DNA from 2 places in the Streptomyces sp. SAS_281 genome. Region 1 is predicted to be linked to the other one. Evidence: riboswitches for the same ligand, from Rfam matches in the RefSeq annotation. Region 1 holds a riboswitch; the other holds the start of a gene.

Region 1 (5,788 bases):
GCGCAGTCATCCGCGAGTGCTACGGCACCGACTTCCCCGAGGAGTTCTTTCTCCTGGCCGAGAAGGACCCGGATTCGCTGGAGCTGCTCATCGACTTCACCAACCAGCCCTGGCAGCTGGCCGTCCCGCTGTCCCGAGGCGGGCCTCCACCGCAACCGGACAGCCGGGACCGGATCGAACGCCGGGCCTTCGCCTACGATCCGCGGCTCGTCCCGCTCGCCGTCCCACTCGGCGTGGACACGGCGCTCAAAGGCCGGGTCATCTGCTACCACCTGGACGAACTCGGCGCCGGCCGCCCGAGCACCTTCGGCATCCGCAGGACCATGGGCGGCGACGAGGAGACCGAACGCTACGACGGTTCCCTGCTGGACGTCCTCCACCAGCACCACGCCGACTTCCTCCGCCACCTGACCCATCGGAGCGGCCTCCCGTGCAACCGGGGAACGGGCGCGGTGGACGACGAGGACGTCGAGGAGGCCGAGGACATGATGAACCGGATCGAGGCCCTGCAACGGCAATTGACGTCGATGCGGCAGTGACTGGTTCTGCCGGCCGGGCCATTGACCGGCCGACGGTTGCGTGACATCCGCCCACGGCGAACAGTCAACGGCCTCTGACCTCGCACTTTCCCGAATTCTCCGGGATCTCCCCCGGGAGGGACTTCTGTACATCCTGTACGTTTCTAAAGAAGCGTGCGCGGGTGCACCGTTGCGTCCGCGCGACCGGAGGAGAGGCACAGCCGTGTACCGTCCCGTCGCCCGTTACGTCCTGCCCGAGTTCACCGAGCACACCTCCCAGGGGTCCCGGACCATGGACCCGTACTCCAAGCTGCTCGCCGAGCGCGTGGTCTTCCTGGGCACGGCCCTGGACGAGACGGCCGCCAACGACCTGGTGGCCCAGCTGATGTATCTGGAGCACGACGCGCCGGACCGGCCCGTCTCGCTGTACATCAACTCGCCGGGCGGCTCGTTCGGCGCGATGACGACCCTGTACGACACGATGAACTTCCTCAGCTGCGAGGTGGAGACGTTCTGCCTGGGCCGGGCGGGGGCCGGAGCGGCCGTGCTGCTCGCCGCGGGAGCCCCGGGCCGGCGGCACATGCTCCCCGGTGCCAAGGTGGTCGTCAGCCAGCCCGCCCTGGCGGAACCGGTCCAGGGGCAGCCGTCCGACCTGGAGATCGAGGCGCGGGAGCTGGAGCGGATGCGCGGGACGATGACCGGCATGCTGGCCCGGCACACGGGGCGCTCCGTCGAGCAGGTCACCGAGGACACCGAACGCGACCTCGTCCTCGATGCGGAGGGCGCCCTGGCGTACGGGCTGGTCGACCACATCGTGCGCAACCGGGTCCCGGCGCCGCCGCGCTCCGGGTGGTGAACCGGCGATGCAGCCACCGGAGTTCTCTGCGCTGCCCGCCCTCACCAGGGCCGAGTCCGCGTTCGTCGACCGCTATCTCGATGTGCTCGACCAGGTGGGGCGGATCAATCCGGCCCACGGCGACGACACCTACGCGGCCCTGCGCGCGGCCCAGGCGCTCGCCTCGCACGCGGCGGAGCTGCGGGACGCCCTCGCGCTGATGCACCGGCGCGGCGAGACACGTATCCACAGCAGCACGCTGACCCGCGCGCTGCGGGCGCTGGACGGCGAGCGGCGGGCGGCCCGGGTCACCCTGCCGCCGGCTCCGCCGGGCTGAGGCGCCGTACGCCACCGACACGCCCGAGGGGTGCGCGGGAATTCCTCGCTCGATCGGCGTAGGCGTTCCCTCTCACGAGCGATGGACCGATTTGCCTTTTCCCGATGCGCGTGGGGCGGTTTCCTCCGCGACACCGCTGGTACGGCCGTGGCCGCCGGCGGCGGAGGAACCGCCGTACGGGTTCCGGTCCACCTGAACGGGCCATCCGTGACGGTCTTCACCGATGGCTGTTCCGGCTCGGAAATCCGGCACGAGGTGAGTCAAGATCCCTACGACGACAAGCCCCCGCCACCGCGGCGGGGCGGTCCGGGCGGACGCCGAGTCCTGCCGCCGCCCGGATGACTGGTCGACAGGAGTGGATCGGCAGGAGTGGAGGACCCGAGCACTACGGGACCGCCGGACCTCCGGTTGTCCCTCGGGGTGAAGCCGCCGCGCGCGGCCGGGCAACTTCGCCAGCCCGAACCCGACAGGTCATCCTTCACAGGCGGCTGACGAAGGGTTGCGCATGAGTGCGCAGGTTCATGTCCCGTCTCTGCTCGCCCGGGCCACCACGGCCTCGGTCATGACTCTCGCCGCCGTCGGCGGCACGCTGTGCGTGCCGGGAGCCGCGCCCGAGGCGCAGGCGGCCGGCCACGCGATGAAGGCCCTGAAGATCGCCGCGTCGAAGAAGGGGGCGCCCTACCGCTGGGGTGCCACCGGGCCCAGCAGCTTCGACTGTTCGGGGCTGACGCTCTACTCGTTCAAGAAGGCGGGCAGGAAGCTCCCCCGGACCGCCCAGCAGCAGTACAACAGGACCAGGCACATCTCGGCGTCCAAGCGCCAACGAGGTGACCTGGTCTTCTTCCATTCCGGGCGCAGCGTCTACCACGTGGGCATCTACGCCGGCAGCGGGAAGATCTGGCACTCGCCGAAGACCGGCGCCGTGGTCCGCCTGGAGAAGATCTGGACCAGGAGCGTCTACTACGGCCGGGTCGGCTGACCCGGACGCCTCAGGGCTGGACGGGAACCTGCCACGGGAGCGCCACCCAGACGGTCTTGCCGCCGTCGGGGGTGGGGGTGACGGTCAGCCGGCCGCCGTACTCCTTGGCCAGCGAGCGGATGATGACCAGGCCCCGGCCGTTGTCCTGCTGTACGGCGGCGGGCAGCCGCTGGGGCCGGCGGGGATGGCTGTCCGTCACGCCGACGCGCAGCTCCTCGTCGCGCTCCAGCCGGAGGTCGACGGTGAAAGTGGGTGACTGCCCGAACGTGTGCACTACGGCGTTGGTGGCCAGCTCCGAGAGGATGAGGCGGACCGTGTCGGCCTCCTCCGCGTCCTCGGGCAGGCCCCATTCCGTCAACACCCGGGCGACGAACCTCCGGGCCGTGGAGACCGAGACCGGCTCGCTCGGCAGGGTGACACGTGCTTCCTGATGGTCTGCCATGGCGAGCCGTCCCTTTCCCACCCGTCACCGGCCCGGCGAGCGGTCCGGTTGTGCTTCGCGCCAGATTGCCACCGATGCTGCCCTCCGTGGCGGCGATCCACCAAGATATGCATATATCTGTCGCTCAAACCGGTGAACTCTCCCCACGCGGGCCCGCTCCGGCGCCACACTGTCTGCTCGTCGGGCAGCGGGAGGGAGCCATCGGATGCAGCACGGCCCTGCGGTACGGCGCCGCAAGCTGGGAGAGGAGCTGCGGAGCCTGCGCCATACGTCAGGTCTCACGAGCCGGGAGGCGGCGGCGCTGCTCGGCTGGCACCAGTCGAAGGTGAGCAGGATCGAGACAGGTGTCAGCGGGGTGCGGCCGGATGACGTGAACCGGCTCCTCGACGCGTACGGGATGGACGACCCGAAGCTCCGCGAGGTCCTGGGCGCGCTCGCCGGTTCGGCGGGCGGTGGCGGCGCCGGCTGGTGGCATGCGTACCGGGGGCTCATCCCGCCGCAGTACCGCGACTTCATCAGCCTGGAATCGCAGGCGCGCACCGCCCGCACGCTGGAGACCTCGGTGGTTCCGGGGCTGCTGCAGACGGCCGACTACGCCCGCGCCGTGACCCGGGCCTCCCTGGACGGGCTGCCGTCCGGTCAGCTGGACTCGCTGGTGGAGGTGCGGCTGACCCGGCAGGGGGTGCTGCGGAGCGATCCGCCGCTGCGGCTGAGCGCGGTCCTGGACGAGGCGGTGCTGCGCCGGGAGGTCGGTGGCCGAAGAGTGATGCGGGAGCAGCTGCGCCATCTCGCCCGGGTGGCACAACTTCCCCATGTGCGACTCCAGTTACTTCCGTTCTCGGTGGGCGGCTATGTGAGCCTCACCAGCCCTTTCGTCATCTTCTCCTTTCCGACCGCTTCCGACCTTGACGTGGTCGTTCTTGACCACTTGACGAGTAGCCTCTATCTGGAACGGAAAGAAGACCTTGCGGCGTACAGCTCGGCCTTCGAAACCCTTCAGACGCACGCGCTGTCGCCGGAGCACACGCTGGACCTGATCGCCGCGATCGACCGCGGCGACCGGTGACCCCCCACCGCCCGGAGGAAGCGTCATGTCCGATCACCTCACCCGGCACGCGTTACGTTGGCGGCGCAGCAGCTACAGCACCGGGATGAACAACTGCGTGGAGACCGCGCCGTACGGGAGCGGACGGCTGCTGGCCGTGCGCGACTCGAAGGATGTGGCCGGGACGCCCCTGGAGTTCTCCGCCACGGCCTGGGCGTCCTTCGTCTCCGGTCTGAAACGCTGAGGCGGCCCTCGCCTCAGCCCTGCGGTGCGGTCCGCCGCACCGTCTCCACCGCCCGCGCGATCTGCTCGTCCGTCAGGTCCGCGCGGGCGGTCAGCCGGAGCCGCGAGACACCGTCGGGGACGGACGGCGGCCGGAAACAGCCCACCGCCATCCCGGCCGTCCGGCAGTCGGCGGCCCAGCGCACGGCGGCGTCGGCCGAGGGCGCCCGGACCGAGACGACCGCCGCGTCGGGCCGCACCGCGGTCAGACCGGCCTCCGTCAGCCCCTCGTACAGCGCGGTGGCGACCGTACGCGCCCTGAGTGCGCGCTCCGGTTCGCGGCGCAGCAGCCGCAGTCCGCCCAGGGCGGCGCCGGCGGCGGCGGGGGCGAGTCCGGTGTCGAAGATGAACGTCCGGGCCGTGTTGACCAGATGGTCGATGACCCGGGCCGGTCCGAGGACCGCTCCGCCCTGGCTGCCCAGGGACTTGGACAGGGTGAGCGTGGCGACCACGTCCCCGTCGCCCGCGAGCCCCGCCGCGTCGAGCGCGCCTCGCCCGCCCTCACCGAGCACCCCGAGTCCGTGCGCGTCGTCCACCAGGAGCGCGGCGCCCTCCGCCCGGCAGACGACGGCCAGCGCGGCCAGCGGCGCCGCGTCGCCGTCCACGGAGAACACCGAGTCGGTGACGGCCAGCTTCCGGCCCCCGTGACCGCGCAGCGTCTTGCGGACGGCCTCCGGGTCGGCGTGCGGAACGACGGCGGTCTCGGCCCGGGAGAGCCGGCAGCCGTCCACGATGGAGGCGTGGTTGCCCGCGTCCGACGCGATCAGGGCGCCGCGCCCGGTGAGCGCGGTGAGGGCCGCGAGGTTGGCGGCGTAACCGGAGGAGAGGACGAGCGCGGCCTCGAAGCCGCAGAACGCGGCGAGTTCGCGTTCGAGCCCGGCGTGCAGCGCGGTCGATCCGGTGACCAGGCGGGAGCCGGTCGCCCCACCGCCCCAGCGGCGCGCCGCGTCCGCCGCGGCGGAGGTCACCTCCGGGTGCCGGGTGAGGCCGAGATAGTCGTTGCTCGCGAGGTCCAGCAGCTCCGCTTCGGCCGCGCGGGGCCGCAGCCGGCGGACGAGCCCCGCCTCCGCGCGCCGGCGCGCCTCGTCTTCGATCCAGTCGAACGGGGTGGCGGGCATGAGCGGTCCCTTTTGTAGGCAGCTCACAGACCCTAACCGGGCCCACGCCAAGACACGGTGTGGCAAGGCACACACCCCGTGTCAGCTCTGTTGTCCGGTTCCTCCTTGGCTCCGGGCGGTGCGGTGCGTCAGGATCATCGCCATGGACCTCCTGAACACGCTGGTGGACAAGGGGCTGCGGCGCGAGCTGCCGACCCGTGAAGAAGCGCTCGCCGTACTGGCGACCCCGGAC
Region 2 (5,788 bases), on a different contig from region 1:
GGGCAGAGGACGACGGTGCCGCCCGCGTACAGCGTGCCGAGCCAGCCGGGCGAGCTCATCGGGAAGTTGTGCGCGGCGGGCAGGACCACCAGGAAGCGGGTGTCCGCGTCGACGCCGCAGATCTCGTTGGAGCCGCGCAGCGAGTAGATGTAGTCGTCGTGCGTACGGGGGATGAGCTTGGGCACGCCCGTGGTGCCGCCGGACAGCTGGAGGAAGGCCAGGTCGTGCGGCTCGGGCCCGTCCTCCGGCTCCCCGGCCGCGTCGCACGGCACGTCGGACAGGGCGGTGTGCTCGCCCGGGTCGCCGACGACGAACACGTGCTTCAGGGTGGGCACCTGCTCCCGTACGGCGGTGGCCAGCGCGCGGTGGTCGTAGCCGGCGTGCCCGTCCGGGATGACGTAGGCGACGGCCTCGGCGAAGGAGCAGAAGTAGCCGATCTCCGTCTCGCGGTGGGCGGGCAGCGCGTACACGGGGAGCGCGCCGATGCGGAAGAGGGCGAAGACGACGACGGCGAACTCCGCGATGTTGGGCAGCTGGACGACGACCCGGTCGCCCCTGGCTATCCCGCGCGCCCGGAAGCCTGCCGCCAGCCGGGCCGCGCGCTCGTCCAGCTCCCGGTACGTCCACGCGCGGCGCTCGGGTGCGGGGTCGATCAGCGCGACGCGGTCGCCGTGGGCCTCGGCCCGTTCGCGCAGCATGCTCGTGAAGGTCTCGCCGCGCCAGTGCCCGGCCGCGCGGTAACGGGCGGCGAACTCGGCGGGCCAGGTCGGGGCGTCTTCGTACGGTGAGGCGGTCATCGTTCCAGGACTCCTGGGGGCGTTTGCGGGGTGCCGGGCGGTCGGGTCAGGCGCGCAGGGTGGCGCCGCCGTCGACGTACAGGTCGTGCAGGGTGATGTGGCGGGCCCGGTCGGACACGAGGAAGGCGACCGCCTCGGCGACGTCGGCGGGTTCGGCGATCCGGCCGAGCGGGATGCCCGTGCGGTAGCTCGCCAGGTCGCCGGCTATGACGCGCTGCGCGGCCGGCCCCTCGTCGTGGGCCTCACCGGCGGGCCACATCCCGCGCTGCATGTCGGTGAGCGTGGAGCCGGGCGAGACGGTGTTGCAGCGGACGCCCCGGGGGGCCAGCTCCAGACCGAGGCACTTGGTGAACATGACGGCCGCCGCCTTCGACGCGGCGTACGCCGCCATGGTCGTACGGGGGATGCCGGCGGCGTTGGACGCGACGGTGACGATGCTGCCCGCGCCCCGGTCCGCCATCCGGCGCCCGACGGACCGCGAGACGTGGAACACCCCGTCGGTGTTGACGGCGAACGTCGCCCGCCAGTCCTCGTCGGTCAGCTCGGTGACCGGTGAACAGCGCAGTATCCCGGCGACGTTGACCGTGATGTCGAGGGTGCCGAGCGAGTCCTCGACCTCGGCGACCAGGGCCTCGACGGCCGCCGCGTCCGTGACGTCCAGCGCCCGGGCGACGACGTCCCCGTCGTGCTCCCGGGCGAGGGCGTCGACCCCCGCCGGGGCCGCGTCGGTCGCCAGGACCCGGCAGCCGCGCGCGACGAGGGCCCGCACGACCGCCTCGCCGATGCCGCGTCCGGCTCCCGTCACGAGGGCCAGCCGGCCGGTGAGTTCCCGTTCGGCGGGGGCGGCAGGGGCGGCGGGGGCGGCGAGGGGACGGCGGGAAGAAGAGGCGGAATGCGGCGCCATGGTCCTGGGATCTCCCTGTGACGGCGAACGGGGAACGTCAACACTTAGGTAAGGCTAACCATAGGGCGATCATGCGAGCGAGGGGGCCGGAACCGGCGACTGGGCCGCCAGTGCGGAGTGCGATGCACCTTTTGTGCTGATATAGGCAAAAGGTCAATTGAGGGCGATCGGGGCGGTTTTGATGCTGTCAAATGCAGTCAAAACGGACGAACATGCACATTGTGCGTCCAGTGGGCAGCGTCACGTCGGCCGTTTCTGACGCAGGATCCGATCTCCCGGTTCCCAGTCGTGCCAAGAAATTTGACTTCCCCCGGCGCGGGCGATCATGAGCATTTCCTTTGATTGATCTTGCAAAACAATTGTGATCAGCAATTCCGGGCTTGTTCCGGCCGTCGTTTCTCGCTTACGGTCCCGTCATCAATCCGGATGGAACGCCGAATCCTGCCGCCGTCCGGGAACCCGACCACTCACGTACGGCAGGAGCGGGGGACCCAGGTTTGCCGCCGGTCCGGAATCCGGAGCGGCTAGGGGTGAAGTCGCCATGCGCGACCGGACATCTCCAGTCCGAACCCGACAGCTCACCTCGCAGGCGACGGAGAGGAAATACGCCATGCCCTTCACGGGTAAGCACCGTCGTGCCAAGTCCGCGTCCCTGACCCGCGGTTTCATCGCCGTCAGCGCGGGCGGAGCCGTTCTCGCGCTCCCCCTGATCGCGGCCGGATCGGCCTCCGCCGCCCCCGCCAAGACCGTCGTCGCCGAAAAGGCCGCGGCCCCGACTTCCGTCGCCGGCAAGGAAATTGCCGTGCGCAAGGCCGCGTCCACCACCTATTCCGTGGTGTCCGGCGATTCGCTTTACAAGATCGCCCAGGGGCATTCCCTCAGCGGCGGCTGGGAGCGGCTGTACAAGGACAACCGCGGTGCTGTCGGCAGCAACCCCGACCTCATTCACCCGGGCCTGAAGCTCACCATCGGTGCCACGTCCGCGGCCGTCGCCCCGAAGGCTGCGGAGAAGAGCGAATTCAAGGCGGAGACCGCCGAGAAGAACGGCGACACCGCCCCCCGGGCCGAGAGTGCCGACCGCGCGGACCGCTCCGAGCGCACCGTCGTCCCGGTCGCGGCCGAGAAGCCCGCCGAGACCCAGGCGGCCGTCGCGTACACCGACGACCTCGACGGCTGGATCAAGGAATCCCTCGCCATCATGGCCGAGCAGGGCATTCCCGGCAGCTACGACGGCATCTACCGCAACATCATGCGCGAGTCCTCGGGCAACCCGATGGCGATCAACAACTGGGACATCAACGCCGTCAACGGCACGCCCTCCAAGGGCCTGCTCCAGGTGATCCAGCCCACCTTCGACGCCTACCACGTGCCCGGGACGTCGATGGACATCTACGACCCGGTCGCCAACATCACGGCCGCGTGCAACTACGCCGCCGCCACGTACGGCTCGATGGACAACGTCTTCGGCGCGTACTGATCCACACCGGCCCCGTGCTCGGGGCAGGGCGTGAGCAGGGGTGGAAAGAAGCGGAAACGCTCCTTTCCACCCCTTTCGCGCGCCGTACCGCCCTGTCGCGGAAAAGCCGTACAACCCTTGTGGCGCAAGAGGTGTCGAACAGGGCGCCCGGGAAGACAGCGGGCTCTTCCCGGCACCCCCCGGACTCGCCCGGCCATCCTTGATCCAAGGAGCCATCCGTGCGTACGTACCGTTCGGCCGCCGTCCTCGCGGCCTCGATGCTCCTGCTGACGGGTGCGGCCCTCGCCGCGCCCACCGCCTGGGCCGGCACCTCCGGCGCCACGCACGCGAACGACCGCCACAGCGACTTCAACGGCGACGGCCACGAGGACGTGCTCACCGGCGCGCCCGGCGGGAGCATCGACGCCAAGCCGGGTGCCGGGTTCACGACCGTGCAGTACGGCTCCGCGCACGGCCTGGGCACCAGTCCGTCCGCCGTCTTCAGCCAGAACACCCCCGGGGTGCGCGGCGCCGCCGAGGCCGGTGACTCCTTCGGAGCGTCCCTGGCCACGGGCGACCTGAACGGCGACGGCTACGACGACGCGATCGTCGGCGTACCGGGGGAGGACATCGAGCCCGTGGGGGACGCGGGTGGCGCCGTCGTGCTGTGGGGGTCGCCGCAAGGGCTCACCGGGGCCGACAGCGACTGGCTCCAGGCCGCCGAGCCCCGCGCGTCGGCGCGATTCGGCAGCGCGCTCGCGGCGGCCCACTTCAGCCCCGACACGCCTGGCGACGAACTGGCCGTGACCGACCGGTACGACCTCATGCTCTTCCGCTACGAACCGGCCCTGCTGAAGACGGGCGCCGCGCCCCTGGCCCCCGCCCAGCGCGAGGACGTGATCCCCGCCGAACCCGGACACGAGATCGCCCCGAAGTCGCTGACCACGGGTGACTACGACGGCAACGGCCTCGACGACCTCGTCGTCTCCGGGACGAGCGCGGGCGCCGCCCGCGGGCAGGGCTGGTCCGCCTACTTCTCCGGCCAGGTGCAGGGGCTCCGCTTCGAGCGCTCCCTGCGCGGCGGCCCCGCCGTCGCCACCGGGGACATCAACAGCGACGGCTACGACGACCTGGTCACGGGTGACCCGTACCGCTCCGACGGCACCAGCGGCGACGCGCCGGAGGACGGCGTGGTCGGCGTCTACTACGGCAGTGCCGGTGACGGCCCGGTCGTCGGTGCCTCCGGCCCCGGCACCGAGCCCCTCTGGTGGTCCCAGGACTCCCTGGGCGTCCCCGGCGTCTCCGAGCAGGGCGACGGCTGGGGCACCGGCCTGTCCGTGGGCGACACCGACGGCGACGGCTGCGCGGACGTGGCCATCGGCGCGCCCGGCGAGGACGTCGGAGCACCGGGCGCGGACATGTCGCGCATCGAGTCGGGGGCCGTATGGCTGCTGCGCGGCGCGTCCGACGGTCTGACGACGGCCGGCGCACGCTCCTGGAACCAGGACTCCGGGGAGGTGCCCGGGGTGACCGAGGCGTACGACGCCTGGGGTGCCCAGGTCCGCCTGACCGACCCCGATGGCGACGGGCGCTCCGACCTGCTCGCCGCCGCTCCGGGCGAGGACGGGGGCAACGGGGTCGTCTGGGTGCTCCCCTCCGGAGCCGGCGGTGTGAGCGCCACCGGGTCGTGGACCTTCGACGGCGGATCGCTCGGCGCCCCCCGGACGAAGGCCCACCTCGGCGAGGCGATCGACCAGTAGGGCCGCCGTGCCCGCCCGTCCCGGAATGCGAGGGCGTGGCCGGGCGTGGATGCTGGAACGGTCAGCGTCTCTAGGAGGTCAGTCATGGGCATGCTCGACAAGATCAAGGACATGATCAAGGGGCATCCGGACCAGGCCCGCCAGGGAGTCGAGAAGGGCGGCGACTTCGTCGACAAGAAGACCGGCGGCAAGTACGGCGGTCAGGTCGACTCGGCCCAGCAGAAGATGAACGGCCAGCTCGGCGACCGGCCGCCGGACGAGGGCCGCTAAGCGCCCGCACGGATCGTGAGGGAGCGGTGGACACCACACCCGTGGGTGTCCACCGCTCCCGCGCGTCGCACCCCGCCGGCCGCGCGGAGCGGGCGCGCCTCCGACGTGCCGCCCCCGCCGCCCGGGGGCATCCTGACTGTGTGACCTGGCACGGCGCGGCCGCTCGGCTGCCGTTCGGCCCCGGCGACGGCCCGCCCGGGAGACCGGAGGACGGCCGGGCGCCGGACGACCTGTCCCTGGTGCTCGCCCAGTCCGTCGTGAACGCCATCGAGGCGGTCGGCGGCCGGGCCGGCGGGGTCTATCTCCCCTCCCGCACCCCCGGCCTGCTCCGGCTGGCCGTCCTCGCCGGGCTCCCCGGCCCCCTGTTCCGCCCCTGGTGGCGGATGCACGTGAACCGGCCGTTCCCCGTCGCCGAGGCGTTCCGCACCGGCAGCCCGGTCTACCTCTCCGACGCGGAGGACGCCATGCGGCGCTTCCCGCAGCTGATGGCCGGACTGCCGTTCCCCTTCGGCTCCCTGTACGTGCCGGTGCCGCGAGGACGCCGACCGGTCGGCGTCCTCGTCGTCCTGCGCGCCGCGACCGGGGACGAGCCGGTGCCCAC

The links. Region 1 has a riboswitch for cyclic di-AMP ahead of ACN6LM_RS17365 (C40 family peptidase). Riboswitches for the same ligand answer to the same signal wherever they lie in the genome.
Positions count from the first base shown of each region.
Region 2: linked by a shared signal. The riboswitch ahead of ACN6LM_RS27705 (transglycosylase SLT domain-containing protein) and the one ahead of ACN6LM_RS17365 (C40 family peptidase) in region 1 are both predicted to bind cyclic di-AMP.

Region 1 is NZ_JBMNDO010000040.1:4,328-10,115, forward strand. It holds gene ACN6LM_RS17350 (hypothetical protein) at 1-539, shown strand, start outside; gene ACN6LM_RS17355 (ATP-dependent Clp protease proteolytic subunit) at 742-1,374, shown strand; gene ACN6LM_RS17360 (hypothetical protein) at 1,382-1,690, shown strand; cyclic di-AMP (ydaO/yuaA leader) riboswitch at 2,028-2,192, shown strand; gene ACN6LM_RS17365 (C40 family peptidase) at 2,196-2,669, shown strand; gene ACN6LM_RS17370 (ATP-binding protein) at 2,680-3,111, opposite strand; gene ACN6LM_RS17375 (helix-turn-helix domain-containing protein) at 3,317-4,177, shown strand; gene ACN6LM_RS17380 (DUF397 domain-containing protein) at 4,203-4,400, shown strand; gene ACN6LM_RS17385 (8-amino-7-oxononanoate synthase) at 4,414-5,556, opposite strand; gene bioB (biotin synthase BioB) at 5,699-5,788, shown strand, end outside.
Region 2 is NZ_JBMNDO010000090.1:18,794-24,581, forward strand. It holds gene ACN6LM_RS27695 ((2,3-dihydroxybenzoyl)adenylate synthase) at 1-797, opposite strand, end outside; gene ACN6LM_RS27700 (2,3-dihydro-2,3-dihydroxybenzoate dehydrogenase) at 844-1,701, opposite strand; cyclic di-AMP (ydaO/yuaA leader) riboswitch at 2,124-2,308, shown strand; gene ACN6LM_RS27705 (transglycosylase SLT domain-containing protein) at 2,312-3,178, shown strand; gene ACN6LM_RS27710 (FG-GAP repeat protein) at 3,397-4,917, shown strand; gene ACN6LM_RS27715 (antitoxin) at 5,002-5,187, shown strand; gene ACN6LM_RS27720 (SpoIIE family protein phosphatase) at 5,328-5,788, shown strand, end outside.